3 regions of the Streptomyces sp. BBFR51 genome follow, and region 3 is predicted to be linked to each of the others. Evidence: riboswitches for the same ligand, from Rfam matches in the RefSeq annotation. Region 3 holds a riboswitch; each other region holds the start of a gene.
What was found. A riboswitch is a leader RNA that binds a small molecule or an ion and turns the genes downstream of it on or off. The one in region 3 is predicted to bind cobalamin.
Positions count from the first base shown of each region.

Region 1: linked by a shared signal. The riboswitch ahead of ACGH7X_RS29400 (energy-coupling factor ABC transporter permease) and the one ahead of ACGH7X_RS37735 (ABC transporter substrate-binding protein) in region 3 are both predicted to bind cobalamin.
Region 2: linked by a shared signal. The riboswitch ahead of metE (5-methyltetrahydropteroyltriglutamate--homocysteine S-methyltransferase) and the one ahead of ACGH7X_RS37735 (ABC transporter substrate-binding protein) in region 3 are both predicted to bind cobalamin.

Region 1 covers NZ_CP172448.1:6,422,225-6,431,951, reverse strand. The annotation lists gene ACGH7X_RS29415 (chloride channel protein) at 1-32, shown strand, start outside; gene ACGH7X_RS29410 (potassium channel family protein) at 125-586, shown strand; gene ACGH7X_RS29405 (MerR family transcriptional regulator) at 656-1,249, shown strand; cobalamin riboswitch at 1,320-1,505, shown strand; gene ACGH7X_RS29400 (energy-coupling factor ABC transporter permease) at 1,535-2,242, shown strand; gene ACGH7X_RS29395 (energy-coupling factor ABC transporter substrate-binding protein) at 2,239-2,586, shown strand; gene cbiQ (cobalt ECF transporter T component CbiQ) at 2,587-3,336, shown strand; gene ACGH7X_RS29385 (ATP-binding cassette domain-containing protein) at 3,333-4,181, shown strand; gene ACGH7X_RS29380 (DUF2249 domain-containing protein) at 4,212-4,931, opposite strand; gene ACGH7X_RS29375 (helix-turn-helix transcriptional regulator) at 5,073-5,753, shown strand; gene ACGH7X_RS29370 (hypothetical protein) at 5,868-6,302, shown strand; gene ACGH7X_RS29365 (MFS transporter) at 6,336-7,904, opposite strand; gene ACGH7X_RS29360 (TetR/AcrR family transcriptional regulator) at 8,072-8,719, opposite strand; gene ACGH7X_RS29355 (CotH kinase family protein) at 8,920-9,727, opposite strand, start outside.
Region 2 covers NZ_CP172448.1:530,425-540,151, forward strand. The annotation lists gene ACGH7X_RS02430 (LacI family DNA-binding transcriptional regulator) at 1-414, shown strand, start outside; gene ACGH7X_RS02435 (family 43 glycosylhydrolase) at 443-1,945, opposite strand; gene ACGH7X_RS02440 (NCS1 family nucleobase:cation symporter-1) at 2,141-3,628, shown strand; gene ACGH7X_RS02445 (aspartate/glutamate racemase family protein) at 3,709-4,434, shown strand; gene ACGH7X_RS02450 (GntR family transcriptional regulator) at 4,561-5,211, shown strand; gene ACGH7X_RS02455 (GNAT family N-acetyltransferase) at 5,339-6,268, opposite strand; gene ACGH7X_RS02460 (hypothetical protein) at 6,447-6,887, shown strand; cobalamin riboswitch at 6,962-7,185, shown strand; gene metE (5-methyltetrahydropteroyltriglutamate--homocysteine S-methyltransferase) at 7,342-9,660, shown strand.
Region 3 covers NZ_CP172448.1:8,305,456-8,315,182, forward strand. The annotation lists gene ACGH7X_RS37710 (class I SAM-dependent methyltransferase) at 1-764, opposite strand, end outside; gene ACGH7X_RS37715 (ABC transporter ATP-binding protein) at 782-2,344, opposite strand; gene ACGH7X_RS37720 (ABC transporter permease subunit) at 2,332-3,168, opposite strand; gene ACGH7X_RS37725 (ABC transporter permease) at 3,165-4,109, opposite strand; gene ACGH7X_RS37730 (ABC transporter substrate-binding protein) at 4,111-5,646, opposite strand; cobalamin riboswitch at 5,872-6,000, shown strand; gene ACGH7X_RS37735 (ABC transporter substrate-binding protein) at 6,053-7,615, shown strand; gene ACGH7X_RS37740 (ABC transporter permease) at 7,617-8,564, shown strand; gene ACGH7X_RS37745 (ABC transporter permease) at 8,561-9,400, shown strand; gene ACGH7X_RS37750 (ABC transporter ATP-binding protein) at 9,397-9,727, shown strand, end outside.

The DNA of each region.
Region 1 (9,727 bases), 1.9 Mb from region 3:
GCCGGGCGTCGACGGAGGGGGCGGCGCGGTGACGGAGCGTCGGCCCGCCGGATCCCGTACCGCCCGGAACACCGCCTGGAACACCGTCCGGCCCTGGATCGTCAGGACCGGGATCGCGGCGGCGGTGGTCGTGGCCTACTTCCTCCTCCCCCTCGACCAACTGGGTCCGCAGCGCCCCCTGCTGAGCTGGGTGCTGTTCGCCCTGCTGCTGACCGTCGTGGCCGTGCTGCTGCTCCGGCAGATCCGGCACGTGCTGCTCGACCGGCCGGAGAGCCGGCCCGGGGTGGTCATCTCCCTGCTGATCGTCCTGTCCGTGCACGTCTTCTCGGCGACGTACTACGCCCTGGCCAAGCAGCCGGGCGAGTTCAACGGCCTGCACACCCGCGTCGACGCGCTGTACTTCACCGTGGTCACGCTCGCCACCGTCGGGTACGGGGACATCACCCCGCGGGGCCAGGCCGCCCGGGTCGTGACCGTGCTGCAGATCACGTACAGCTTCGTGTTCCTCACGGCCGCCGCCACCGCGCTGACCACCCGGATGCGCGACAGGGTGGTCGGCAGGACCGACCGGGGCCGGCGCCACTGAGGCCGACCGGGGCTTGAAGGTGCCGCCGCGTCACCTTCTAGCCTCGGGTGTACACCCGTGGAGGAGCCCATGACGCACGCGAACGACGGCACCCGGCGCATCGGCGAACTCGCCCGGGAGACCGGCCTGAGCATCCGCGCCCTGCGCTACTACGACCGGCTCGGCCTGCTCACCCCGTCCGCCCGCACCGGCGGCGGGCACCGCTGCTACGACGCCGCCGACGTCCGGCGCCTGCACCGGATCCTGGCGCTGCGCAGCTTCGGGCTCCCCCTGACGCAGATCCGCGCGGTCCTGGACGCCGAGCCGGACCACGACCCGGCGCGGCTGATCCGGCGGCAACTGGACGTGGTCGAGGAGCGGCTGCGGCAGACCGCGCAGCTGCGGCTCCGGCTGCTCGGGGTGCTGGACGCGCTCGACGCCTCGGCCGGGACCACGACCGAGGCCTACCTGGAAGTGATCGAGGAGATGACCGCCGTGGAACGACCCCTGACCCCCGAAGAGGTGGCCCGCCTGAGCGAGGCGCGGCGCCGCTACGCCGAGACCCTCACCGACGAGGAGCGCCGGGCCCTGCACCGCCGCCGCGCGGAGACCTTCGCCGCGCTGAGCGAGGACGACAGGCGACGGCTGACGGAGCGGCGCCGCCAGCTGTTTCCGCAGCCCTGAGGCCTGTCCGGCGGGCGGGCAGGGCGTCCGCCGGGCCCGAGGCCCGCTTGTCACCACCCCCGTGGGCGCACTACTGTCGCCACGCCTTGGTGAACGGGAAATCCGGTGTGATGCCGGTGCGGCCCTCGCCACTGTGAATCGGGAAGTCCGGCTCCGGCCCTCAGGGGCAGCCACTGGGTCCTTGCGACCCGGGAAGGCGGAGCACGGGCGGTGGTACCCGTAAGCCAGGAGACCGGCCAAGGCGCGTCGTCCATCCACGAGGTGCTGGAGAGGGTCTGCTGAGCCATGCACATAGCCGAGGGCTTTCTGCCACCGGCGCACGCGATCGCCTGGGGTGTCGCGTCCGCGCCGTTCGTCGTCCACGGAGTACGGTCACTCACCCGTGAGGTCAGGGAGCACCCGGAGAGCACGTTGCTCCTCGGCGCCTCCGGGGCCTTCACGTTCGTGCTGTCGGCCCTGAAACTGCCGTCCGTCACCGGGAGTTGTTCACATCCCACCGGCACCGGCCTGGGTGCCATCCTCTTCCGACCGCCGATCATGGCGGTGCTGGGCACCATCACGCTGCTCTTCCAGGCGCTGCTGCTCGCGCACGGCGGGCTGACCACGCTCGGCGCCAACGTCTTCTCGATGGCGATCGTCGGCCCCTGGGCCGGGTACGGCGTCTACCGGCTGCTGCGCCGCTACGACGTGCCGCTCATGGTCACCGTGTTCTTCGGCGCGTTCGTCGCCGACCTGTCCACCTACTGCGTCACCAGTGTGCAGCTGGCGCTGGCCTTCCCGGACCCGAGCAGCGGTTTCCTGGGCGCGCTCGGCAAGTTCGGGTCCATCTTCGCCGTCACGCAGCTCCCGCTCGCGGTGAGCGAGGGCCTGCTCACGGTGGTCGTGATGCGGCTCCTCGTGCAGTCCAGCAAGGGGGAACTGACCCGGCTGGGCGTCCTGTTGACCAAGGCCGGCAAGGCCTCCTCCGGTGAGCGGGAGGCGGTGGCCCGGTGAAGCGCAACACGAAGGTCAACGCCCTGCTGCTGCTCGCCGTGGCCGCGCTGGCGGTGCTCCCGCTGGTGCTGGGGCTCGGCGACCACAAGGAGGAGCCGTTCGCCGGTGCCGACGCCGAGGCGGAGACGGCGATCACCGAGATCGAGCCGGACTACGAGCCCTGGTTCTCGCCGCTGTACGAGCCGCCGTCCGGGGAGATCGAGTCGGCGCTGTTCGCGCTTCAGGCCGCGCTCGGCGCGGGTGTGCTGGCGTACTACTTCGGTCTGCGCCGGGGTCGGCGGCAGGGCGAGGAACGGGCGTCGGCGGCGACGGCGGCACCGCGGGACACCCCCGAAGGGGACTGAGTGCTGCCGATCGACGCGGCGGCGCACAGCAGTCGCTGGCGCCGCCGCCATCCCGTGGACAAGGCCGTGCTCGGGCTCGGCCTGACCGTGCTGGCGATCTCGCTGCCGCCCTGGCCGGGTGCGGCGCTGGTGCTGGTGACGGCGCTCACCGTGCTGCTCGGCCCGGCGGGCGTGCCCCGGCGCGGGCTGTGGCGGGCGTACCGGGTGCCGCTGGGGTTCTGCGTGACGGGGGCGCTTCCGCTGCTGGTGCAGGTGGGCGGCCCGGACGGATTCCTCTCGGTGGCCGACGGCGGTGCGGTGCGCGCCGGTGAGCTGCTGCTGCGTACCTCGGCGGCCTCGCTCGGGGTGCTGCTGTTCGCGTTCACCACGCCGATGTCGGACCTGCTGCCCCGGCTGGTGCGGGCCGGGGTGCCCGCGCCGGTCGTGGACGTGGCGCTGGTGACGTACCGGATGAGTTTCCTGCTGCTGGACTCGGTGCGCCGGATCCGCCAGGCGCAGGCCGCGCGGCTCGGGCACACCACCCGGGCGGCCACCTGGCGTTCGCTCGGCGGTCTCGGCGCCACGGCGTTCGTACGGGCCTTCGACCGGGCGGCGCGGCTCCAGTCGGGGCTCGCCGGGCGCGGTTACGACGGCACCCTGCGGGTCCTGGTGCCCGAGGCCCGCGTCTCGGCGCCCTTCACCGCGGCGAGCGTCGCGCTGCTGGCGGCGCTGGCCTGTCTGACCCTCGTACTGGAAGGACCCTTGTCGTGAGCGGACCGGCGCAGTCACCGGAACCGGCCCTGGTCGCCCTGCGGGGCGCGTCGTTCGCGTACGAGGAGGGCCCGGACGTGCTGGTGGGCCTGGACTTCGCGGTGCGCGAGGGGCGCGCGCTGGCGCTGCTGGGCCGCAACGGCAGTGGCAAGACCACGCTGATGCGGCTGCTCAGCGGCGGACTCAGGCCGCGTGCGGGGACGTTGACGGTCGGCGGGGAGCCGGTGACGTACGACCGCAAGGGGCTGACCCGGCTGCGGACCACGGTGCAGCTGGTGGTGCAGGACCCGGACGACCAGCTCTTCGCGGCGTCGGTCGGCCAGGACGTGTCCTTCGGGCCGCTGAACCTCGGGCTGCCCGACGCGGAGGTCCGCTCCCGGGTCGGGGAGGCGCTCGCCGCGCTGGACATCGCGGCGCTGGCCGACCGGCCCACGCACCTGCTGTCGTACGGGCAGCGCAAGCGGACCGCGATCGCCGGGGCGGTCGCGATGCGGCCCCGGGTGCTGATCCTCGACGAGCCGACCGCGGGGCTCGACCCGGACGGGCAGGAGCGGCTGCTCGCCACCCTGGACCGGCTGCGCGCGGGCGGCACCACCGTGGTGATGGCCACCCACGACGTCGACCTCGCCCTGCGCTGGTCCGACGACGCGGCCCTGCTCACCCCGGACGGCGTGCACACCGGCCCGACCGCCCCGACGCTGGCCCGCACCGACCTGCTGCGGCAGGCGGGGCTGCGGCTGCCCTGGGGCGTCGCGGCGGCCGGACTGCTGCGGGCGCGGGGCCTGTTGGCGGACTCGGCGACGGGCCCGCGTACGGCGGAGGAGCTGGCGGCGCTGGCCGACTGAGCCGCCTGGCCCACGGCAGGGCTCGCGGCGTCAGCCCTCGACGGCGGCCTTGCCGATGCGTACCCGCCAGATCTCGGGGCCGGATTCGACGTAGTCCCAGGTGTGGGCGTCCGGGTGGGTGGCCTCGAACTCGCGTCGCAGTGGCTTGGGGTCGTGGTTGTTGACCAGCACGAAACCCTCCCCCGGGGCGAGGCGGGCGTAACGGGCGAAGATCCGCGGGTGCCGTTGCCCGTGGGGGATGTCGCGGACGTCCACGACCGCCGGGGTCTCCAGTCGGCCGCCTTCGAGCAGGGTGGTCAGATCCGCGACGAGACTGGGCAGATCGGCACCGGGGAGCTCCGCGAGCGCCGGCAGCAGGACCGTCTCCTCGGTCGTCAGGTGAACGTCCAGGATCGCCTCGACGGAGCGCGCGGCGGCCGCGGCGGAAGCGGGGTTCCCGGCACCGGCCACCTCGTCGATGCGCCGGTCGAGGGACGCGGCGGTGGTGCGCAGGGCGCGCACCAGGAGGCGGGTGCCTGCCGCGCCGGAGGCGGCCGCGTAGAGCGTCTGTTCGGTGGCGGCGAGATGGCGGCGCAGCTCACCGGTGCAGAACTCCACCAGTTCGCTCTGCCCGCCGCCCGCCGAGGTGCCCTGCGCGACGGTCGCGAGACCGGCCCGCAGTCGGCTGTGCGCGTCGCGGACGACGGCCTGTGCCCGGACGACCGGGTCGGCCGCCGTGCCCTCGATGTAGACCTCGGACGACGATGTCACGACGGTGCTCCTCTCGACCTGCGCTGCCACCCCGCACCGCGGGGTGTTCCATGGCGCCCGATTATTACATGTACCATTTGGAGAAATTCGGCATTCCCCTGCACCGACGAGTTGCCGCACCGGCCCGGGAGGACTGACATCATGCCGTCGAGCGAGGAAACGGAGCCCCTCTCCCCACGCCGCCGCGCGGTGCTCGACGCCCTGCGCGACGCCGTCGCCCCCCAGGGTGTCACCGAGGTCGCCGAGCTGCTCGACGTGCACCCCAACACGGTGCGCTTCCACCTCGACGCCCTCATGTCGCAGGGGCACGTGGAGCGGACGGTGGAGCGGCCCTCGGGCCCGGGACGGCCGCGTACGGTCTACGCCGCGCGCGGCGGGATGGACCGCGGCGGGAAACGGCACTACCAGTTGCTGGCCCGGATGCTGCTGAGCCGGCTGGCCTCCACCGGAACGGGCGCCGAGGCTGCGGCCGCGGCCACCGAGACGGGCCGCGACTGGGGAAGGCACCTGGTCGAGCGGGTGCCCCCCGCGCACCGGCCGACCGCCGCCGAAGCGACCGGCCGGTTGACCGCCATGCTCGCCGATCTCGGCTTCGATCCCCGCCCGGCCGGGGACGACGGCCCGACGGACCGGGTGTGGCTGCGGCACTGCCCGTTCCTCGAACTCGCCGAGGAGCACGGCTCGATCGTCTGCCCGCTGCACCTGGGCCTGATGCAGGGTGCCCTGGCCGAGCTGCGTGCCCCCGTGGCGGCCGTGCGACTGGAGCCGTTCGCCGAGCCCGACGCCTGCCTGGCGCATCTGTCCGCGACTGGGGCCGCGTGACCGCGGTCGCGTGAGCGCGACGCCCCCTCTCGCGCTCTCCCCTCACCTGACGCCTCACCACCAGACCTGGCACCACCAGGCCTGGCACCACCAGAAAGAGACGGGACGACAACGATGGACTCGACCTCGGCAGCCGTGGCAGGCGCCGTCACCTTCCTGTGGCTCGGCATGGTGCTGGCGATCTCCTTCCTGGAGGCGCCGCTGAAGTTCGGGGCCCCCGGGGTGACGATCCCCATCGGGCTCGGCATCGGCCGGAGGGTCTTCCGGGCGCTGAACCTCGCCGAGGCCGCCCTCGCCGTCGCCGTGATCGCCGCGGTCGCCATCGGCTCCCCCACCACGGCCGTCGTGACGCTCACCGCCGCCGCCGTCGCCGTGCTGGCGATACAACTCGGCGCCGTGCGCCCCCGCCTCAACCGCCGCTCCGACGCGGTGCTCGCCGGCGAGGACCCCGCGGAGCACCGCTCCCGCGCGCACCTCTACTACGTCGCGTTGGAGATCGTGAAGGTTCTCGCCCTGCTCGCGCTGGGCTGCGTGGCCCTGGCCGCCTGAGCCCGTGCCCGCCGTATCTCGCGCCGGCGGCGTTCACCCGCGCGGCTCGGGCGTTGCCCGACGGCGGCCGGGCAGGACGGCGAGGACGATGAGCGTACCGGCGGCCATGATGATGCCGCCGACGAGGCTGGTCGTCGAGACGCCGTGGGCGAAGGCCTGGTTGACGGCGTCGGTGAGGGCCTGGGCCTGCTGGGGTCCGGCGTCCGGGCTGGTCGCGAGCCGCTCGGCGACGGCCAGTCCGCCGCCCACCGAGTCCTGGGCGGTGTCCAGCGCGGCGGCCGGGAGCCGGTCGCCCACCAGGCCGGCGAGTTCGTCGCGGTAGGCGGTGCCGAGCAGGGAGCCCAGGACGGCGATGCCCAGCGAGCCGCCGAGTTCCAGCGCGGTGTCGTTGGCGCCGCCGCCGACGCCGAGTTCGTTCTCCGGGAAGGTGCCCATGATGGTGTCGGTGGCCGGGGAGACGCTGAGGCCGATGGCGAGGCCGAGCAGCAGCATCGGGGCGAGGAAGTCGGCGTAGGCGGAGCCCTGGTCGATCAGGACCAGCAGGAAGACACCGACGGTGCCGATCGCCATGCCGGAGCCGACCATCGCCCTCACACCGAGCTTCGGGGTCAGCCGCCCGGTCACCGCCGCGCCGACGAACACGGCACCGGCCAGCGGCAGCAACCGTACGCCGGTCTCCAGCGCGCCGTATCCCAGCACGAACTGCAGGAACTGCGTGGCGTAGTAGATGGCGCCGTAGGTGCCGAAGAAGAAGAACAGCACCGCCAGCATCGAGCCGCTGAAGGGCCGCAGCAGGAACCGGCGCACGTCCAGCATGGGGTGCGGGTGGCGCAGCTCCCAGGCGACGAAGGCGACGAGCCCGACCGCGGCGACGACGGCAGCGGCGACCGGCCCGGCGCCCCAGCCGAAGTGCGGGCCCTCGATGGTCGCGTAGACCAGGCTGCCGACGGAGACGATGGAGAGCAGGCCGCCGACGTAGTCGATGCGGCCCATGCCGGAAGCCTTGGACGGCGGTACGAGGAGCAGTGCGCCGATGACGGCGACCACCGCGACGGGGACGTTGACCAGGAAGGTCGACCCCCAGGCGTGGTCCTCCAGGAGCCAGCCGGCGACCAGCGGCCCGACGGCGATGGCGAGCCCGGAGGTGGCGGTCCACGCCGTGATCGCGCGGGCCCGCTCGCCCTTCGGGAAGACCGCGACCAGCAGGGACAGCGTGGCCGGCATGACGACGGCGGCGCCGACGCCCATGACCGCCCGCGCCGCGATGACCAGCCCCGTCTCGTGGACCAGGCTGCCCATCACCGAACCGCCCGCGAAGATCACCAGGCCGGTGACCAGGGCGCCGCGGCGGCTGTACTTGTCGCCTATCGCGCCGAGCACCAGCATCAGCGCGGCGTACGGGACGGTGTAGCCGTCGATGACCCACTGCAGGTCGCTGCTGCTCAGGCCCAGGTCGGCCGTCATGTCCGGGGCGGCCACGATCAGGGACGTGTTCGCCATGACGACGATCAGCAGGCTCAGGCAGAGGACGAGGAGAGCCCACCAGCGCCGGGCGTAGGGCCCCGACATCTTTTCGACGGGGGTGGTGGCCAGTAGGGGCATGGAGGCTCCCGGGAAACGAGCACGGGCAACTTAATTGCCCATAGATGAGCAGACAAGCGTCAGAGTAATTTGTTGCACGCCGGTGTGCAAATACGCGCATCAAGAGCGGGAGAGAGGGGAAAGCAGAGGTGGGTCTGCGGAACGTGGACGAACCGCGAGCGGGTGCCCTACTCGCTCGGGACGGACTCCGCGGTCACGGCGGGACGGACGCCCCCGACCACCGCGCGGGCCCGCCGCTCCGGTACGCCGGCCGCGATGAGCATGGCGACGGCGGCGCGGGTGCCGTCGTCCTCCAGCGCACCGGTGTTGACCTGCTCGAGGAGGGCGACGATCATCGCCTCCAGCCCGGCGCTCAGCACGGCGGGCGGCAGATGGGCGGGGAAGACGCCGTCCCGCCCACCGCGCTCCAGGATGGCGGTGACTTCGGCGCGGGCCGGGGCCAGGATCTCGGCGACCCGCTCCACGCCCAGGTCGTGCCGGGCCAGCGCCAGGAGCATCCGGTAGCGGTCGCCCACGGGCCACATCAGCAGCACGAAGTGCGCGAGCGCCCGGTCGGCCGGTTCGCCCGGCTCCGCCGCGTCGGCCATCGCGCCGCGCAGCACCTCGGACGCCTCCTCCGCGAGGGCCTCGAGCAACGCCGCGCGCCCCGGGAAGTGACCGAACAGCGTACGCCGTACGACGCCCGCCGCCCTGGCCAGTTCCTCCAGGGTGGTGTCCGGGTTCCGCCCCAGCTCCCGGCGGGCGGTGGCCAGGATGCGCGCCCGGTTGGACCGCGCGTTGCGTCGCTGCGGCTCACGGGCGACGGGCTTGGTCACGGGAACCTCAAGGGCGGAACGGTGCGGAGCGGGTGGCGGGCGGGCCTCCATTCTGGCACGGAGGGGTGCGCGATGCCCGACCGGCGGCGCGCCCTCTGCGGGCCGTTCCCCCTGGCCCCTCGGGCCCGGGGACCGTCGCGCACTCGGCCCGCACCGCGACCGACTCACGCCTCTGAACCTTCGGTCGGGGCAGCGGGAGATCAGCCGGTGACCGCCTTGTCCTTTGCCAGTGCCGCGGTGCGTTGGCCGAGCGTTTTGCGCAGGTTCTCGACGACGGAGTCCAGTTGGTCACCGTCCGCGCCGGCCGTGCCCGCCTGGTCGGCGACGCTGTCGAGCGCCTTCAGCGCGGTGCCCGAGCCGTAGAACTTCTCGTACAGCTCCCGGTACGCCTTCTTGTAGACGTCGTCGAGGGCGTCGGAGGCGAGGAAGCGCTCCTTGAGGACGTGGCCGCCCATGCCGCCGGCGCCCGGGCCGTTCCGGCCCTGCGCCGCGACACCGCCGGGCATGCCTTCCGGCGCCCCCTCGGGCATGCCTTCAGGCGCACCTTCCGGCATCGCGGTGTCCCCGCCCCGGCCGCCGCCACCGCCACCGCCACCGCCACCGCCCATGCCGAACTCGTCGTCCGGGCCCGTGGTCGCGTCGCCGGAGAGGGTGAGGTTGTAGTCCCAGCCCAGGACGGAGAACTTCTTGGTGTCCAGGTCGTACCAGAGCAGGTAGTTCTTGCCCGGCCCCGCCATGTCGTCGGAGTTCAGCAGCAGGTTCTGGGCGGCGACGTAGGTGGCGAAGGACTCCACGTCCACGTACTGGTCGAGGTTCTTCTCGAACTCCTCGTCCGAGGCCCGGTCGACCCACCGGATGAGCTTCATGACCGGCTCCAGGTCCTGGCTGCCGACTTTGTTGAGCTGTTTGAACGACTCCTCGTAGTCGGTGGGGTCGTCCCCGACGTACGAGAAGCTGCTGCCGGCCCGCGCCTTGTACATCACCCCGTTGCCGTCACCGACGGAGTCG
Region 2 (9,727 bases), 7.8 Mb from region 3:
GCCCTGGTGCCGGTCGACGCGTTCAGGATGCCCGAGGGCGCGCGGGCCGTGGCGCGGGCGCTGCGGGAGGGCCCGCGATTCGACGCGCTGCTCTGCCTCAACGACCAGCTGGCGCTGGGCGCGTTGCGCGCGCTGCACGAGCACGGCGTCAAGGTGCCCGAGGACGTCGCCGTCATCGGGTTCGACGACGTGGAGGGCGGGCGGTTCAGCGTGCCGACGCTGAGCACGGTGGCCCCCGACAAGGGGGCGGTGGCCAAGGTCGCCGTCCAACTGCTCCAGCACCGCATCGAGGAGGCGACGGCACCGGACGGCGCGCCCGACGGCGCCGATGCGCGGGTGCAGGCGCCCCAGGACCGCATCGTGGCCCACCGGCTCGTCCTGAGGGAGAGCACGGAGGGCCACGCGGGACGCTGACGCGCCGGCCGGTCGCGGTGGGTGCGGGTCAGTTCGTGTAGACCTCGGCGCGGTCGACGCTCACGAAGGACGCCCCGGACTGGGAGTTGTGCTCCCCCGTGACCCGGATCCGCAGGGTGTGGCCGCCGTTCGCGAGCCGTGGGCTGACGTACTGCACCGCCTCACCGACGCGGATCGAGTTGTGGAAGTCCACCCGCTGCTCGGCACCGCCGTCGACGCTGATGGCGGCATAGCCGTTGCCGGTGTCCTTGACGGAGAGCAGGGCGATCCTGGTGCCCGTGAAGGAGAAGGTGGCCGTGGCGCCCGCCCGGTCGCTCCAGTGGTCGTCGCTCCAGAAGCACTGCGTGGCGCAGCCCGTGCCGGAGTTCCAGTCGCCGGTGTAGGTGACACCGCCGGGACCGCTGGAGCGCCCGTCGTCGTTGATCCAGTAGTTGCCGGAACCGGGGTCGCCGGAGGGCAGGTTCTGGGTGGCGCCCATCGCGAGGGGGCGTCCGAAGTCGGGGCTGCCGTCGGCCCGCCAGGTGAACTTCTGCGCCCTGGTGGTGCGGTTGCTGTAGGTGTTCACCGACGTGGTCTTGGCGTGGTAGACGATCCAGTCCTCGGTGCCGTCCGGCGACTGGAAGAAGGCGTGGTGGCCGGGGCCGAAGACGCCCCGGTCGTCGGCCCGGGAGAAGACCGCGCCCTGGTGCTGCTGCCAGTTCCCCGGCACCAGCGGGTCGGCGTTCTGCGGCATCGACATCATCCAGACCTGGTAGTCCGGCTTGCCGGTGTCGCAGGTGGAGTACGTCATCCACACCCGTCCGTTGCGGTACAGGAACTCCGGCCCCTCCCGCACCTCGGGGCATCCGCCGGCCGCGTTGATGGCGACCGCGTTGCCGGAGACGGTGTACGGGTTGGACATCGGCGCGATGTTGATCCCGTTGTGCTGGTACTGGTTGATGCCGCTGTAGGCGAGGTAGAGGCGGCCGCCGAGCTGGAGGATGCCGGCGTCGATGGCGAAGTCGTCTCCGTGGTTGGGCGGGGCGAGCTTGGCCTTGAAGTGGTACGGCCCGGCCGGGTCGTCGCGGTCCGACTCGAGGACGTACAGCCGGTGGTGGTCGTCGACGCCGTCGTCGGCCGTGTAGTACAGGTACCAGCGGTCGCCGAAGCGGTAGAACTCCGGGGCCCAGATGTTGCGGTTGCGGGACGGGTCGGTGTCCGTCCACACCGTGACCGGGTCCGCGGTCGCCAGGGTGCCCAGGGACGGGGAGCGCCACATCTTGATGCTGCCGCCCTGGGTGGTGGTGAGGTAGTAGTTGCCCTTCCAGTGCGTCATGAAGGGGTCTGGCCCGCTGTTGAGCGGGTTGCGGAACGTGCCGGCCGCCGCGGCCCCGGCACGGGGTTCGGACGCGGACGGCGCCGCGGCGGCCGGTGCGGTGAACGCGGGCAGCAGGCCCACGACGAGCCCGAGAAGGGCGGCGAGGAGCAGGCCGAGGTGCGCCCGGGGACGGTGTGAGGGGCTGGGAGGCACGGAGGGTCCTTTCCGCAGCATCTTTTACATCGATGTAATGGCGGGGCGTCAGGTTAGGGAGGCTCCGGCGGGCTGTCAACAAGGCCAGAAATGGTATTCCATTTGCCGCAGACCCCTTGACGGTGCGGTTTGGCGAAAACTACGTTCTGTGCACCGGAAAGCCGCTTCCGCTTTGTGGAATCATCCAACCCCCGCACCTGATCCCAGGAGTCCCGTATGACTGCCCTGGAAGACCCCCGCTCGTCCGCGCAGGCCGGCGACGCCGCCACCAGCTCCGGCCTCTACACGTACGACCTGGCCCCGACGAAGCGGGAGGGACGCCGCTGGGGCGCCTACAACGTCTTCACCCTCTGGGCCAACGACGTGCACAGCCTGGGCAATTACGCGTTCGCCATCGGACTGTTCGCCCTCGGCCTGAACGTGTGGGGCATCCTCGCCGCCTTCGCGCTCGCCTCGGTCCTGCTCTTCCTGCTGCTGACCCTGTCCGGATTCATGGGGCACAAGACGGGCGTCCCGTTCCCGGTCATGAGCCGCATCGCGTTCGGCATCAGGGGAGCGAAGATTCCGGCCGGCGTCCGCGGCGCCGTGGCCATCGCCTGGTTTGGTATCCAGACCTATCTGGCGTCCGCCGTACTGAGTGCCCTCCTGGTGGCCATGTTCCCCGGCCTGGCCCGGCTGGACACGAACTCCCTGCTCGGGCAGTCGACGCTCGGCTGGATCACCTTCCTGGTGCTGTGGGCCCTCCAGGTACTCATCGTCAGCTACGGAATGCAGATGATCCGCCGGTACATGGCGTTCGCGGCGCCCACCACCCTGCTCACGATGTGCGCGCTCGCGGTGTGGATGTTCGTCCGGGCGGACGGCTCGGTCTCCGTGTCGATCGACGAGCCGCTCACCGGCGGCGCGATGTGGCTCCAGGTGTTGCAGGCGGCCGCCCTGTGGGTGGTGATCTACGGGACCTTCGTACTGAACTTCTGCGACTTCACCCGCTCCGCGCGCAGCCGCGGCTCCATCGTCCGCGGGAACGTGATCGGCATCCCGGTGAACATGCTCTTCTTCGCCGGCATCGTGGCGGTCCTCAGCGGCGCCCAGTTCACCCTCGACGGGCAGGTCATCACCAGCCCGACGGACATCGTCAGGACCATCCCCAACATGTTCCTGCTGGCCGTCGCCTCACTGTGTCTGATCGCCCTCACGGTGGCGGTGAACCTGCTGGCCAACTTCGTCGCGCCGATCTACGCCCTGGTCGACCTGTTCCCGCACCGGCTCGACTTCCGCCGTGCCGGTCTGGTGAGCGCGGTCCTGGGCCTGGTGATCACGCCCTGGAACCTCTACAACAGCCCGGTCGTCGTCAACTACTTCCTCGGCGGGCTCGGTGCGCTGCTGGGACCCCTGTTCGGCGTGATCATGGCGGACTACTGGCTGCTGCGGAGGTCACGGGTGAACGTGCCGGCGCTCTACACCGAGGACGCGGGCTCGGAGTACCACTACCGGCGCGGCTACAACCCGCGGGCCGTGGCCGCCTTCGTCCCGAGCGCCGCGCTCGCCGTCGTGGTCGCCCTGGTCCCCTACTTCCACGCCGCGGCCGGGTTCTCCTGGTTCGTCGGCGCGATCATCGCCGCCGCGCTGTACGCGCTGATCGCCGACCGTGCCTCGCCGCTGCGCGACGTGGACGGCGAGTCCATCGCCGTCGCCGCGGAGTAGCTCCACCGCCGTCGCGGAACACCCCGGCTCCGCCGCCGTCGCGGAACACCCCCACCCGAGCGGAAGGCCCACGCCCACCCATGCGCATCCTCGTGGTCAACGTCAACACCACGCAGTCCATCACCGACGCGATCGGCAAGCAGGCGGCCGGCGCCGCCCTGCCGGACACCGAGATCGTCCCGCTGACACCGGCCTTCGGCGCGGAGTCCGTGGAGGGCAACTACGAGAGCTACCTCGCCGCGGTCGCCGTCATGGAGACCGTCCGTGCCCACCCGGAGCCCTTCGACGCGGTGATCCAGGCCGGATACGGCGAACACGGCAGGGAGGGACTCCAGGAACTGCTCGACGTGCCCGTCGTCGACATCACCGAGGCGGCGGCCAGCACCGCGCAGTTCCTGGGCCGCCGCTACTGCGTCGTCACCACCCTCGACCGTACGGTCCCCCTCATCGAGGAGCGGCTGGAGGTGGCCGGGCTCAGCGCCAGGTGCGCCTCGGTGCGGGCCAGCGGGCTCGCCGTACTCGAGCTGGAGCGGGACGAGCAGGCCGCCGTGGACGCCATCACCGAGCAGGCCGCCCGCGCGGTCGAGGACGACCGGGCCGAGGTGATCTGCCTGGGCTGCGGAGGCATGGCGGGGCTCGCCGAACGCGTCGTGGAGCGCACCGGCGTGCCCGTGGTCGACGGGGTCGCCGCCGCGGTGACTGTCGCGGAGTCCCTGGTCCGGCTGGGCCTGTCCACGTCCAAGGTGCGCACCTACGCCCGTCCGCGCCCCAAGCGGATCGTCAACTGGCCTCCCCGCACCGGCTGATCCCTGCGCGCGCCTCCCGCACCGCGGCCCGCCGCAGGCCGCGGGGTATTCTGACGGGCCGCCCGACCACCGCTGTGCACGGCGCGGTCGGCGTGACTCGGAACGGGACGACGACGAAGGACGGCGATGGCTGCGTCAGAGGGCTTCACGCCCGAGTCCGAGCGGGTCACGCGGCGGTTGCGGGACGACATCATCGACGGGGTGCGGGGCCCGGGCAGCCGACTGGTCGAACGGGAGCTGGCAGAGTCCCTCGGGGTGAGCCGGCTCCCCGTCCGGGAGGCCCTCAGGACGCTGGTGTCCGAGGGTCTGGTGACGCCGAGACCACGGACCTGGGCGGTCGTGCGGGAGTTCACCACGAGCGACATCGCCGACCTGGACGAGGTCCGTTCGGGCCTGGAGACCCTGGGGTTCCGGCTCGCCGCCCAACGGCACACGCGGGAGGGCCTCGACCGGCTCCGCGCGACGGTGGACGCCGAACTCGAGGCGGCCCGCGCGGACGACCCGGTACGCGCCCGCCGGGCGGCCGCAGACTTCCACCAGACGGTCATCTCGCTGGCCGCCAACGAGCTGCTCAACGAACTCGAGCGGGTCCTGCGCAGCCGGCTGCGCTGGCTCATGGGCCAGCACGACGACCTGCTGGCCGTCGCCCTCGAACACGACGCCCTCTACCAGGCCATCGCGGCCCGCGACGTGGACCGCGTCCAGACGCTGGTCCTCCATCACCTGGCGACGAGCCGCAGCGCGGCCCTGGGCCACCATGCGAGGGAGCGCTCCTAGCGGGGCCGCTCCAGGTGACTCCTGGACGTACGTCGCGCTGCTCGGTGCGGTGACGGTGGCGATCGCGATGGTGCTCTGAGGGACCGCGGTCCCCGCCCGGAAGGCACCGCGCCGGGCCCGGGCGCCGTCAGGCGAGCACGGCTTCCCAGGTGTCGACCGCGAAGTGCACCGTCATGCCGTTGCGGCCGTACAGCCGCGGGGCGCCCGTCGCGTTCGCGGTGTCGACACCGAGGCCCACCGTGTCCCGGCCCCGGGCGGCGAACTGCGCGAAGGCGTGGCGCAGGAGGAACCCGCCCAGGCCCCGGCCGCGGGCCTCGCGCACCACGCCGATGCCGCGGATCCAGCCCATGGCCTCGCGGTCGTCCCGGGCCAGCAGGAACGCGGCGTCCCCCAGGTCGTCGGTGGCGGCGATCCACACCAGGGACCAGTCGAGACCCGCGGCGTCGATGTCGTCCAGCCACAGCCGGTACTCGCGCGGCTGGAAGTCGAAGTGCCGCGCGAACGACCGCTGGTACAGCTCGTGCACGCGGACGCGGTCCGCCTCGGTGGTGCAGGCCCGCACCCGGACACCGGCCGGGGCCCGGGGCGGGAGGTCGGCCGCCGGGTCCACCGCGCGGTGCAGTACGTGGTGGCACCGGACGATCTTCCAGCCGCGCTCCTCGAGGAGTGCGGTGTCGGTCGTGGGCCGGGTGTTGAGGTGCAGGTGGACCACGGCGCGCTCCGCGCCGTTCGCCCGTGCCTTGGCCAGGGCGCGGGTCTCCATGGCCGCCAGCACGCGCAGACCGGTCCGCTGGTGGTCGGGCAGCACGTAGTGGTCGATGTCGACGCGCTCCCCGCCGGACTCGTCCCACAGCAGCCCGTAGGCCACCAGCCGGCCGTCGTCGAAGGCGAGCCACGAGTCCCGCGTCAGGTCGGTCTGCTGATGCTTCAGGTCGGCTTCGACGGTGTGCTGGTCGGTCTCGGGCCTGCCGATCTCGATCCGGTCTATCTCGTTGAGGAGTCCGGTGATGGCGGGGGCGTCGGCGAGTGTGGCCGGCCGCAGGTCGGCGGGAGACATGAGGAAAGGGTCGGGGGCGGCGGCGGGTGCCCGCAACGGGTTTTCCGCCGGGCGCCGGCGGGGCCGGACCCGGTCGGCGGCTCCGGAGGGGGCGACCGGGGGACGTAGGACGGCGAACAGGGGGCATACGGATGATGACCCGAGCCCCTCTCCCCCGCCGACCCACGGGAGTCCCCCTGTGACGCCGAGCCTGCGCACCGCCCGCGCGTGCCGTGCCGCCGCCGCGCTCCTTGTCGTTGCCGCCGGATACGCGGCCACCCACCATCCCTGGCTCGCCGCGCCCGGCCTGTACGCCGCCGCGGTGTTCGCCTGGTGTGCCGCCCGTGAGAGCGCGTTGCACCGGCGAAGTCTCGTACGGGCACAGCGCGCCGAGCGCCTGGCCCGCCCCCGGCTGCGGCAGCCGCTCGGGACCGGTCTCGAGCCGTGCTGCGCGTTCTGGCGGCACTCCGACGGCGCCGTGCACGGCCCGGAGTGCACCCGCCCCGCCGCCGCCCGCGTCCTCCTGGGCGACGACTGCTGCGAGCGGTGGTGGACGTCCCTCGGCACACGGCACGACGCGGACTGCCGTCGCCGCTCCGGCACCCCGGACCAGGATCGCGCGCACCCGGCCCAGCAGTAGGACGCGGGGCGGCGTGCTTCACCTCGCCGTCCACGTGCCGGACACGACCGGCCCCTCCCGCGCCCGGTCCCGGTAGGGTGGGTGGTGCAGCTGGTTCGCCCCGTCCGCCAGGCGGGACGCGTCGCAAGAGGGAACCCGGTGGGAATCCGGGACTGCCCCGCAGCGGTGAGTGGGAACGACCGCCGTCATACGCACTGGGTCCGGCGACAAGGACCTGGGAAGCGACGGCCAGTAGGCGTCCTGGACGACAGGGACGGGCCCGCGAGTCCGAAGACCTGCCAACTGCCCGTGCGCGAGCCACTCGTGCGCGGACATCCCGGTGACCTCGAGGGCGGGTCGGCGAACACACCAGGCGGACGACGCGCCGTGCCACGCGCGTTTCCACCGCCCGGTCCGCCACCCTTCGCTGCCTCGTCCCGTCCCCGGGATCTCAGGGATTCGTCTCGCGAAGGAGATCTCCGTGACCCGTACGTCCGCCGCCGCACACGCCACCGTGTACGGCTACCCGCGCCAGGGCCCGAACCGGGAGCTGAAGAAGGCGATCGAGGGCTACTGGAGGGGTCGCGTCGACGCCGACGCCCTCCACTCCACCGCCGGGGAGTTGCGCCGCGCCACCTGGCGGCAGTTGGCCGCAGCCGGCCTCGACGAAGTGCCCACCGGTGACTTCTCGTACTACGACCACGTGCTGGACACCACCGTCATGGTCGGCGCCGTCCCCGAACGCCACCGGGCCGCGGTGGCCGCCGACGCGCTCGACGGGTACTTCGCCATGGCCCGGGGCACGCAGGACGTCGCGCCGCTGGAGATGACCAAGTGGTTCGACACCAACTACCACTACCTGGTGCCCGAGTTGGGCCCGGACACGCGGTTCGCGGCGGACTCGGGCAAGCAGGTCGCGGAGCTGCGCGAGGCCCTCGCCCTCGGACTGACGGCGCGCCCCGTCCTGGTCGGGCCCGTCACCTACCTGCTGCTGGCCAAGCCAGCGCCCGGCGTCCCCGCCGGCTTCGAACCCCTCACGCTCCTCGACCGCCTGCTGCCCGTCTACGCGGAGGTCCTCGCCGACCTGCGCGCGGCCGGCGCAGAGTGGGTGCAGCTCGACGAGCCCGCCCTGGTCCAGGACCGCACCCCGGCCGAGCTGAACGCCGTCGCGCGGGCCTACCGAGAGCTGGGCGCCCGCACCGACCGGCCGAAGCTGCTCGTCGCCTCCTACTTCGGCCACCTGGGCGAGGCCCTGCCCGTGCTGGCCAAGGCGCCGGTCGAGGGCCTGGCGCTGGACTTCACCGAGGCCGGTGCGGCCACCCTGGAAGGTCTCGCCGCGGTCGGCGGACTGCCCGGAAAGCGGCTGGTCGCCGGGGTGGTCGACGGCCGCAACATCTGGGTGAACGACCTGTCCCGGTCGCTGAGCACACTCGGCACCCTGCTCGGCCTGGCCGACCGCGTCGACGTGTCCGCCTCCTGCTCCCTCCTGCACGTCCCCCTCGACACGGCCGCGGAGCGGGACGTCGAGCCGCAGATCCTGCGCTGGCTCGCCTTCGCCCGGCAGAAGCTCGCGGAGACCGTGACCCTCGCCCGGGGCCTGGCCCGGGGCACCGGTGCCGTCACGGCCGAACTCGCCGCGAACCGCGCCGACCTCGCCTCCCGAGCCAGCTCCCCCATCACCCGGGACCCGGCCGTCCGCGCCCGCGCCGCCGCCGTCACGGAGGCCGACGACCGCCGCTCCCAGACGTACGCCGAGCGCTCCCCGGCCCAGCGCGCCCACCTGCGGCTGCCACCGCTGCCGACGACCACGATCGGCTCCTTCCCGCAGACCGGTGAACTGCGCACCGCCCGCGCCGACCTGCGGGCGGGCCGCATCGGCACGGAGGGCTACGAGGAGCGGATCAGGGCGGAGATCCGGGAGGTCGTCGCCTTCCAGGAGAAGACCGGCCTGGACGTCCTGGTGCACGGCGAGCCCGAACGGGGCGACATGGTCCAGTACTTCGCCGAGCGGCTGACCGGCTACCTGGCGACCCAGCACGGCTGGGTGCAGTCCTACGGGACCCGCTACGTACGGCCGCCGGTCCTGGCCGGAGACATCTCCCGCCCCGAACCGATGACGACGCGCTGGACGGCGTACGCCCAGTCCCTCACCGACCGGCCGGTCAAGGGGATGCTCACCGGCCCCGTCACCATGCTCGCCTGGTCCTTCGTCCGCGACGACCAGCCCCTCGCGGACACCGCGCGCCAGATGGCCCTCGCCCTGCGGGACGAGGTGAACGACCTGGAGGCGGCGGGCACTTCGGTCGTCCAGGTCGACGAGCCCGCGCTGCGCGAGACCCTGCCGCTGCGCGCGGCGGACCGGGCCGCCTACCTGGCCTGGGCCACCGAGGCGTTCCGGCTCACCACCGGCGGCGTGCGGCCGGACACCCAGATCCACACCCACATGTGCTACGCGGAGTTCGGTGACATCGTGCGGGCCATCGACGACCTCGACGCGGACGTCATCAGTCTGGAGGCCGCCCGCTCGCACATGCAGGTGGCGCGCGAACTGGCCGCCTCCGGCTACCCGCGCGAGGCCGGACCCGGCGTGTACGACATCCACTCGCCGCGCGTGCCGAGCGCCGGGGAGGCGGCCGAGCTGTTGCGCACCGGTCTGCGGGCGATCCCCGCGGAGCGGCTGTGGGTCAACCCGGACTGCGGTCTGAAGACCCGCGGCTGGCCCGAGATCCGCGCCTCGCTGGAGAACCTGGTCGCCGCCGCGCACACGGTCCGCGGTGAGCTGTCCGGTTCCTGAGCGGGGACGGGCGAGCCGGGCCGGGGCACCTCACGTGTCCCGGCCCGGCTCTGCTCGGCTGGGCTGG
Region 3 (9,727 bases):
AGCGCGTCGCTCGCCGAGCACCACAGCTGTCGTACCTCGCCGAACCCCTGCTCCCGCAAGGTGTCGACGTGCCAGCGGGTCGCGGTCGGCCGGTCCCCGCGCTCACCGGCCGGGCGAGGCTCGCGCGGATCCCCCAGCAGGGCGAACCGGCGCACCGCCGGTTCGGCGAGTACCGGGTCGACGGCCACCTCGTGCCACCAGTCGGCCCAGTCGAGGGCTCCCTGCCGGCGCTGCCGCTCCTGGCGTGCGGTGTGCAGGGTGTGCAGGGCGGCGTTGAGCGCGGGCGCGGACTCGTCGGTCATGTGGTCGGCGTTGAGGAACACCCCGCCCTCACGGACCACGCCGGCCAGCGTGCCGTAGAGGCGGCGCAGCGAGTCCGTGTCCAGCCAGTGCAGGGCCGTGGCGGTCACCACCGCGTCGTAGGACGCGTGGGGAAGCCGGTCGGTCCAGTCCGGGTCGGTCAGGTCGGCCTCGGCGAAGGTCACGCGCTCGTCCCCGGCGAAGTGGCCGCGGGCGATGGCCAGCAGGGCCGGGTCGATGTCCACGCAGACGGTGGTGGCGCCGGGCAGGCGGCGCAGCAGGCGGTCCGAGATGCTGCCCGTTCCGCAGGCGAGGTCGAGGACGCGTGGCGCGGGGCCGGTCACCGCCTCGACCGTGTCGAGCATGACCCGGAAGCGCTCTTCCCGGTCCGGCATGTACCACTCCTGCTGACGGTCCCAACTGGTCTGCCAGCGCTGCCAGTCGGACGCGGCGGTGGTTGTCATGGGATGGGGTGTTCCTTTCACTTGGCCGCCAGGTGCCTCGAGCGCAGCAGCAGGCGGGTCGTCTCGGAGCGGGGAGAGGTCAGGACGGTGTCGCACGCGCCGCTGTCCACGACGGTGCCGGCGTCGAGGACCACCAGGTCGTCGGCCAACTGCTCGACGAGCGCGAGATCGTGGCCGATCCACAGCACGGCCGTGCCCCGCTCCGCCCTGAGCCGGGCGATCTCCGCCACGACGAGTGCCGTGCCGGCGGCGTCGAGGGCCGTGGTGATCTCGTCGCAGATCAGTACGTCGGGTTCGGCGAGCAGGGCCCGCGCCAGGGCGGCCCGTTGCAGTTCGCCGCCGGACAGGGACGCGGCGTGCCGGGACGCGTGCTCCGGTGTGAGACCGAGCCGCTCCCACATCTGCAGCGCCTGCTGTCCGGCCTGTGCGGGCGCCAGTCCGCGCAGCCGTACGGCGGTGCGGGCGACCTGTTCGAGGACGGTGCGGCGTTCGTCGAAGGAGTTGCGCACCTCCTGCCAGACGTACTGCACCGCACGTGTCTGGCGCGGGGTGCGGTGGCGCAGCACGGGAAGCGGTGCGCCGCGGAACGCGACCTGTCCGCGGTGCCGCTCGTGCAGACCGGCGAGGCACCGGGCGAGGAGGGTCTTGCCGCTGCCCGACGGGCCGACGACCGCGGTGCACCCGCCTTCGCGCACGCCGACCGTCACGTCGTGCAGTACCTCGCCCCGCCGCCCGGCGCGCAGCCATGCGGAGAGGCCGCGCGCTTCGAGGACGGGGGCGGCGGTCCCGGCGTCCGGTGCGGCCGGCCCGTCCGGCGCGGAGGGAACCCGGGCAGTGGGCGGTGCCTGCGCAGGCAGTACGTCCGCGGTGGGGCCCGCGGCGGTGACGCGGCCCCGGTCCAGGAGGACCGTGCGGGTGGCCACCGCCCGTACCAGGCCCAGGTCGTGGCTCAGCAGCAGGAGGGTGAAACCGTCGGCCACCAGCCGTGACAGCTCGCCCGCCAGCCGCAGGCGCGCCACGGTGTCGAGGCCGGTGCTGGGCTCGTCGAGCACCAGGACCCGCGGTCCGCAAGCCAGTACCTGTGCGAGCGCCACCCGTTGCCGCTGGCCGCCGGAGAACTGGTGGGGAAAGCGCCGCCGGGTCGCCGCGGTGTCCGGGAGCCCGGCGGTCCGCAGGGCCGCGGCCGCGTGGTCCGGCGCGGCGGCCCGGCCGCCCTCGGTGTCCGGACGGTGCAGACGGGCGAGTTCGGTCAGGACCGAGCCGATCCGCCGGGCCGGGTTCAGGGCGTGGGCCGGGTGCTGCGGCATGTAGGCGACGACCCGGCCGCGTACCTCCGCCGCCGAGCCGGTCGGCCCACCGGAGTCGACCACCTGGGTGCCCGACACCCGCACCGTGCCGGTGAGCCGGACCCCGGGCGCGGCCTCGCCGAGCAGGGCGAGCGCCGCGGTGGTCTTGCCGCTGCCCGAAGGCCCCACCAGGGCGGTCGCCTCGCCGGGCTCGACGGTGAACGCGACGCCGTCCAGCAGCATGGCCCCACCGGCGCGTGCCGTCAGGCCGCCGACCTCGATCACCGGTTCCACGCCGCCGCCTTCCCCTCGGTTGTCGCGGCGCGCGGCAGCAGGCCGTCCGCCAGCAGATTGGCGCCGACCGTGAACATCACCAGCATCAGTGTCGGCGCGCAGACCGCCCAGGGCTGCACGAACAGCGCCTCCCTGCTCGCGGCGATCACCACACCCCAGTCCGGCGAGGTCGGGTCCAGGCCCAGCCCCAGGAAGTTGGCGGCGGCCACCGTGAAGACCGCGGCGCCGACCCGGGTGCCCGCGTCGGCGGCGGCCACCGGCAGCACGGCCCGTCCGACGTGCCCGAACAGAATCCGCGCCGGCGACTCGCCCTGAAGCCGCATGGCCTCGGCGACGGGGCCACTGGCCGCGTCGAGCGCCGCCGCCCGCAACAGCCGCGCCACGGCCGGTACGTTGAGGGCGGCCACCGCCAGTGCCACCGCGACCGGGTCCCCACGCCAGCCGACTCCCACCACACTGATCACCAGAAGCGAGGGGAGCGGCAGCAACAGCTCCACGGGCCGGATGAGCAGGTCGTCGACGAAGCGGCTGCGAGAGGCCGCGGCCGCCAGCCCGAGCACCCCGCCGACGAGCACGGCCAGGGCCACCGCGGCGCACGCCACGCCCAGGGCGCTGGCCCCGCCACGCAGCACCAGCGACAGCACGTCCCGGCCCAACGCGTCGGTGCCCAGCGGATGTCCGTCACCGAGGGCGTACGGCATTCCGTCGGAAGGGATGTCGGCGGACGTCACCAGCGGGCCGACGACGGCCGTCGCCACCGGCGGCGCCAGGAGCACCGCGCCGCCCCACACCCGCCGACGGGGCCGGGACCGTATGCCGCTCATCGCAGCACCTCCGAACGGGGAGCCAGGCGCTGGGTGACGAGATCCGCCGCCAGATTGAGCAGACAGGCGACGGCGGCGAGGGTCAGGGTGAGCGCCTGGACGGTGGGCACGTCACGGTTCTGCACGGCCGCCACCAGCGCCGTCGCGGTGCCGGGAACGGCGAACACCGCCTCCACGACGAGTACACCGCCCAGCAACTGGTCCCCGGTGCGGGCCAGTTCCTGTACGCCCGGCACGGCTGCATTGGGCAGCACGTGCCGCAGCACCAGCCGCGTCGGCGGCACCCCCAGACGGCGGGCCTGCACCGTGTAGCCGGAGTTGAGCGACGTGATCGTGCCGGCCCGGATCTGCCGCGACAGCACACACACGGTGCGGGCCAGCAGGACAGCCACCGGCAGCACGAACAGTTCCGGGCGCTGCCACCAGCCGTCGTCGGCGCCCACCCACGTGGAGGGCAGCCAGCCCAGCCGCAGCGAGAAGAACGCCACCAGCAGCAGGGCCAGCACGAAGTCCGGTATCGACGTCAGGGTCAGCGTCACGGCGGACACCACACGGTCCGTACGGCCGCCGGCCCGCAGCCCCGTCAACAGGCCGACGGCGACGGCCAGCGGGACCAGCAGCAGGAGTGTGACGCCGGCCAGCGTGGCCGTCACCCCGACGGTGGAGAACAGGGCGTCGCTCACCGGACCGCCGCCCACCAGCGAGGTGCCGAGGTCACCGGTGAGCAGGTCCCCCGCCCAGTCGACGAAGCGCTCACCCAGCGGCCGGTCGAGACCCATCTGCTCGCGCAGCTGAGCCACCTGGTCGAGACCGGCCTGCTCGTTGAAGTCGACGGTGGCCGCGTCGCCCGGCAGCAGATTGGTCAGCAGGAAGACGACGACGCCGAGCACGGCGAGCTGGACGACGGTCCACCCGCACCGCCGCAGCGCGTACCGCAGCACCTCAGTCCAGCCAGACCGTGTCGAACCGCGCCCAGTCCACGGTGTTGGGCGGAGCCTCCTTCACGCCCCGCAGTGTGCGGGAGACGGCGTTCAGCCACTCCGGGTGCGCCCACAGCGCCAGGCCGCCACGATCGCGGAGTGTCGTCTGCACCGACCGGTACGCGCGGGTGCGTGCCGCGTCGTCGGTGACGGCCCGCGCGGCGGCGAAGGCCTCGTCGAAGTCCCGGCGCTCCCAGGCGGTCGCGTTCTGCGGCGCGTCGGTGAGCAGCCGTTCGCTGATGTAGGTGGGGATGGGCATGGCCCCGCACCGGTGGTTGGTGACGGTGCCCTTGCTCAGGACGTCCGTGAAGTAGGACTCCGGGGGCCCGTTGACGATCTCCACCCGCAGTCCGGCCTCACCCGCCTGCTCGGTGAACAGGTGCGCGGCCTGCGCGAAGCCGTCCGCGGCGGTGGAGGTGTAGAAGGAGACCTTCTTGTTGTACAGGCCGGTACGGCGCAGCAGCCGCCTGGCCTCCGCGACGTCCCGCTCGCGCTGCTCCAGGCCGTCCGGGTAGTACGTGAACCCCTTGCCGTACAGGTCGTTGCCGATCTCGGCGCGGCCCGCGCAGACCACGTCCACGAGCCGCTCGCGGTCGAGGAGGAGCTTGACGGCCAGCGCCGCGTCCGGGTCGTCGAACGGGGGCCGGTCCGTCTTGAGGGCGAAGCCCTGCACCCCGCTGCGCGCGGTCGCCACCACCCGTACCCGGCTGTCGTGTTCGACCGTACGGGCGAAGGTCGGCGTCATCTCGTGCGCGTAGTGCACCTCGCCCGCGCGCACGGCGGCGGCCCGCGCCTCGGTCTCGGCGGACAGGATGTGCACCTCGTCCAGGTGGGCGGCGCCGCCCCAGTGGTCGTCGAACCGGCGGCCGGTGAACTCGCGTCCGCCGGTGAAGGACACGAAACGGAACGGGCCGGTGCCGACGGGGCGCCCCGGGTCGTTCCAGCCGTCTCGGACGACGGCCGTGCCGGTCATGGCCAGCAGTGTGGGCAGTTCCGCGTTGGGCCGGGTGAGGGAGATCTCGACGCCGTGCCGTCCCACGGCGCGGCAGTTGGCGAGGTCCACGTGGGACAGCGACTTCTTCGCCAGATGGTCCGCGGCGTCGGGGTCGAGGATCCGGGAGATGCTGTACAGGACGTCCTCGGGGGTGAGGGCGTGCCCGTCGTGGAAGCGGGCCTCGCGCAGCTCGAACCGCCAGACGCGGGCCGAGTCGTCACTGGACCAGGAACGCGCCAGCCGGGGCACGGGCCGCAGGGTGGCGTCCAGGTCGACGAGCTTGTCGAAGACCGCCTTGTGACGGGCGATGTCGACGAACTGCCGCTGCGCGTGCGGATCCATCGTCTCCTTGACCCCCGCGCCCGGGAACACGGCTCGCAGACTCCCGCCCTCGCGGGGCGTGGAGGAACCCGAACCGCCCGACGCCTGGCAGCCCGTGAGCAGACCGGCACCCGCGGCGGCGGCCGCCGCGAGGACGCTGCGGCGGGACAGGGGGACCGGCATGCGTACGCACCTTCCTGCTGACTGTCTGCTGATCGTTTCGACGGATCAGCATATGCATTCAATAAGTTGTTGCGACAGTCATGCAATAGTGCCCGGAGGTGGGATGGAGCACTCGGGGCGGCCCGGCGGCTCGGGGATGTGCACGGACCGGGGAGGCGCACGGACCGGCCCCGGTCGCGGACCGCACCCCCGCGTGGGCCAGAATGGGCGCAAGAGGCGACGGGGACCAGGAAGCCGGTGCGAGTCCGGCGCGGTCCCGCCACTGTGACCGGGGAGCGATCCTCCTGCACGCCACTGTCCGCGCGAGCGGACGGGAAGGCGGAGGCGAGCGACGATCCGGAAGCCAGGAGACTGACCCGTCGCCGGTCCGCAGGCAGGGGCGAGGACACCCCGGAGAGGATCGGCTGTGACGACGCATGCCCGCACGGAGACCGTACGGCGGCCCGAACCCGGCAGACGGGGGGTGCTGGCCGCCTCGGGCGCCCTGGCGCTGACCGCGTCCGGTCTGCTCACCGGCTGCGCCGGGGACGGCAAGGACGGAGCGAGCGGCGACCGGTTCCGGGCCGCGTTCACGGCCGGCGGCTCCCAGGAGACCCTCGACCCCCATGTCGCCCCCAACTTCGTCGACCAGGCCCGCGCCAAGGCCCTGTACGACACGCTGGGCACGTACGCCGACGACATGTCCGTGCGCGAGCGGCTCGCGGAGTCCTGGGAGAGCGACGCCTCCGGCACCCGGTGGCGCATACGGCTGCGCAAGGCCGCGTTCCACGACGGGAAACCCGTCACCGCGAAGGACGTGCTCTACAGCTACCGCCGGGCCGCCGACCCCGCCACCGGCTCACCCTCCCAAGTGCTGCTCTCCGCGATCGACTTCGACGCGAGCGCGGCCGACGGCGAACGCTCCGTCGTCCTCGTGCTGAAGGCCCCGAACTTCGAGTTCCCCACCGCCTTCGCCGGCCCCGGAACCGAGATCGTCCCCGACGGGACGACCGACTTCCACGAGCCCGTGGGCTCCGGCCCCTTCACCTACGTGTCGTTCACGCCCGGCGGCACCGCCCGCTTCCGGCGCTGGGCGGACCACTGGGACGGCGCCCCGCACATCGCCGAGCTGGAGATCGTCCCCGCCAACGAGGAGTCGGCCCGGCTCAACGCGCTGCTGTCCGGCCAGGTCCACTACGCCGCAGACATGGCGGGCGCCTCCGTGGAACGGCTGAAGCAGGACGGCTCGACACGGCTGCTGACCGCGCGGCGCGCCACCGCGCAGCAGCTCCTGCTGCGCACCGGCCGCACGCCGTTCGACGATCCCCGGCTGGTGCGGGCCGTACAACTGGGCATCGACCGGGAGGAACTGGTCAGGGTCGCCCTGGCCGGCCACGGCGAGGTGGGCAACGACCTGTTCGGACTGGGCCTGCACGGCTACCCGGACGACCTCGGCCCCCGCGAACGGGACGTCGAGGAGGCACGGCGGCTGGTGAAGCAGGCCGGTGCGCAGGGGCTGCACCTCACCGTCGAGACCAGCTCCGTCGACGCCGCCTGGGAGCCGGCCGCGGACCTCATGGCGGGGCAGCTGCGCGAGGTGGGGCTGCGGCTGACCGCCAACACCCGGGCGTCCAGCACGTACTTCAGCGAGATCAAGACCAAGGGTGTCGCCGCCTTCAACACCACCTCGACCCTCCCCGTCTCCGACTTCCTCGAGCAACGGGTCCGCGGCGGCGCGGCCCGCAACCAGACGCAGTACGCCTCGAAGAAGTTCGACGAACTGCTGGAGCGCTCCCGCACCAGCCGGGACGAGCGGCAACGGCTCGCGCTCCTGACCCGTGCGCAGAAGATCGCCCGGGACGCGTCGGGGCTGCTGGTGTGGGCGTTCTCCGACGCCAACGACGCCGTCGCCCGGTCGGTGAGCGGCCTGCGCGCCGCCCCGCCGAACTCGCACGACTGGGCCCGCTTCGACCGGGTCCGCGTCGGCTGACGTGCGCGCCTACGTCCTGCGCCGCTCCCTGTTCGCCGTCCTCCAGTGTCTCGTGGTCCTGGTCGCCGTGTTCGCCGTGGGCTCCCTGCTGCCGGGCGACACCGCCGACGTGCTCCGGGGCGAACTGGGCACCCCCGAACAGGTGGCCGCGCTCCGTACCCGGCTGGGCCTGGACGAGCCGGCCTGGACGCGCTTCGGCCACTGGCTCGGCCACCTGGTCACCGGCGACCTCGGCACCTCCCTGACGACCGGGCTGCCGGTGGGCGACGACATCGGCCGCCGGGCCGGAGTGACGCTGCTGCTGGGCCTGCCGGCGCTGCTGCTGGTCACCGTGCTGGCGCCGCTGCTCGGCACGGTGTCGGGGCTCAGGGAGGGCAGCCGGGTGGACCGGATGCTCAACACGGCGGCCGTGGTGCTGCACGCCGTCCCGGAGTTCGTGCTCGGCCTGCTGCTGGTCGCCTCGGTGTCGCTGTGGGCCGGACTGCTGCCCGCCACCGCCGTCGGCATGGACACGGCCACGCTGCTCGCACAGCCAGCCGTACTCGTGCTGCCCGTCACCGTCCTGACGGGCCGTCACCTGTGCGACCTGGCCCGGCAGATCCGCGCCGGGGTGGCGGCCCAGCGGCACGGTCCCGTCGCCCGCCACCTGCGGCTGCTGGGCGTGCGGGAGCGGACGGTGGTGCTCCGTCATGTGCTGCCGGGCGCCCTCGGCCCGGCCGCCCAGCAGTTCGCGCGATGTGTGGAGGGGCTGCTGGGTGGGGCCGTGCTGGTGGAGGCGGTGTTCGGCTTCCGCGGCCTCGGCACCGGCTTCGTCGAGGCGGTGCAGAACCGGGACCTGCCCCAGGTGCAGACGTACGCGCTGTTGTTCGCCGGCACCGCCGTCGCGGTGAACCTCGCCGGTGACCTGGTCGCCCACCGGCTGGCGCCGCGCCGGGAGGTGACCGCGTGACCCCGTGGACGAAGGACGCCGTCGCACGTGCCGCCGCCCCGGCCCGCGGCCGCCCGTGGACCGCTCTGGCGCTGCTGGGCGTGCCGGTCCTCGCCGCCTGTCTGGGCCCGCTGGTGGCCGGGGACGCGCCCTCGACGCGGGGCGCGCTGCCGTCACGGCCGCCGGGCGCCGGGCACCCCCTCGGCACGGACGTCATCGGCCGCGACGTGCTCTGGCTCGTCCTGCACGGAGGAGCCTCGGTACTGGCAAGTGCCCTCGGCGCACTGCTGGTCGGCCTGGCCGCCGGGGTGCCGCTGGGACTGCTGGCGGCCGGCCCGGGACGCCGCCTCGACGAGACGGTGATGCGCGCACTGGACCTGCTGCTCGCCTTCCCGGGACTGCTGGTGCTGATGACCCTGGCCGCGACGGGACACCGTGACTGGTACTGGCTGGTGACGGTCGCCGGAGTGCTGCAAGTCCCGGCCGTCGCCCGCCTGGTGCGCTCGGCCGCCCTGTCCCCGGGCTCCCGGACGGTCGTCGAGGCGCTGCGCATGCAGGGGCGCGGCTGGGCCTACATCCACTTCCGCCACCTGGCACGGGAGTTGGCGGCACCCCTGGCGACCGACGCGGGCGGCCGGTTCTCCGTCGTGCTGTACCTGCTGGCCTCCGCCAACTTCCTCGGTCTCGGCCTGCCCGCGTCCTCCCCGGACTGGGCGGTGCTCATCGAGCGCAACAGCGACGCCCTGTTCACCCAGCCCGCCGCCGTGCTGGTGCCCGCCGGTCTGCTGACGGCACTGTGCGTCGGCGGCAACCTTCTCGTGGACCACGCCCTCGCCCACCACAGGAGAGACCGGTGACCGCTCCCGGCGCCCACGTGCCGCTGCTCGACGTCGCGGAGGTCTGCGCGCATGCCGACGGGGCGGCGCGTCCCTTGCTGGACCGGGTCGCGCTGACCGTCGAGGCGGGCCTGGTCACCGCCGTCGTCGGCGCGTCGGGCAGCGGCAAGACGACACTCGGCCTGGCCGTCCTCGGCGCCGCCGCGGACCGTGTGCGACTGACCGGACGCGTCCTCCTCGCGGGCACCGACCTGCTGCTCCTGCCTCCCGGCCGGCGCCCCGCGGCCCGCGCCGGAGTGGCCGCGCATCTGCCCCAGCACCCCGAGACCGTGCTCGACCCCGTCCGCC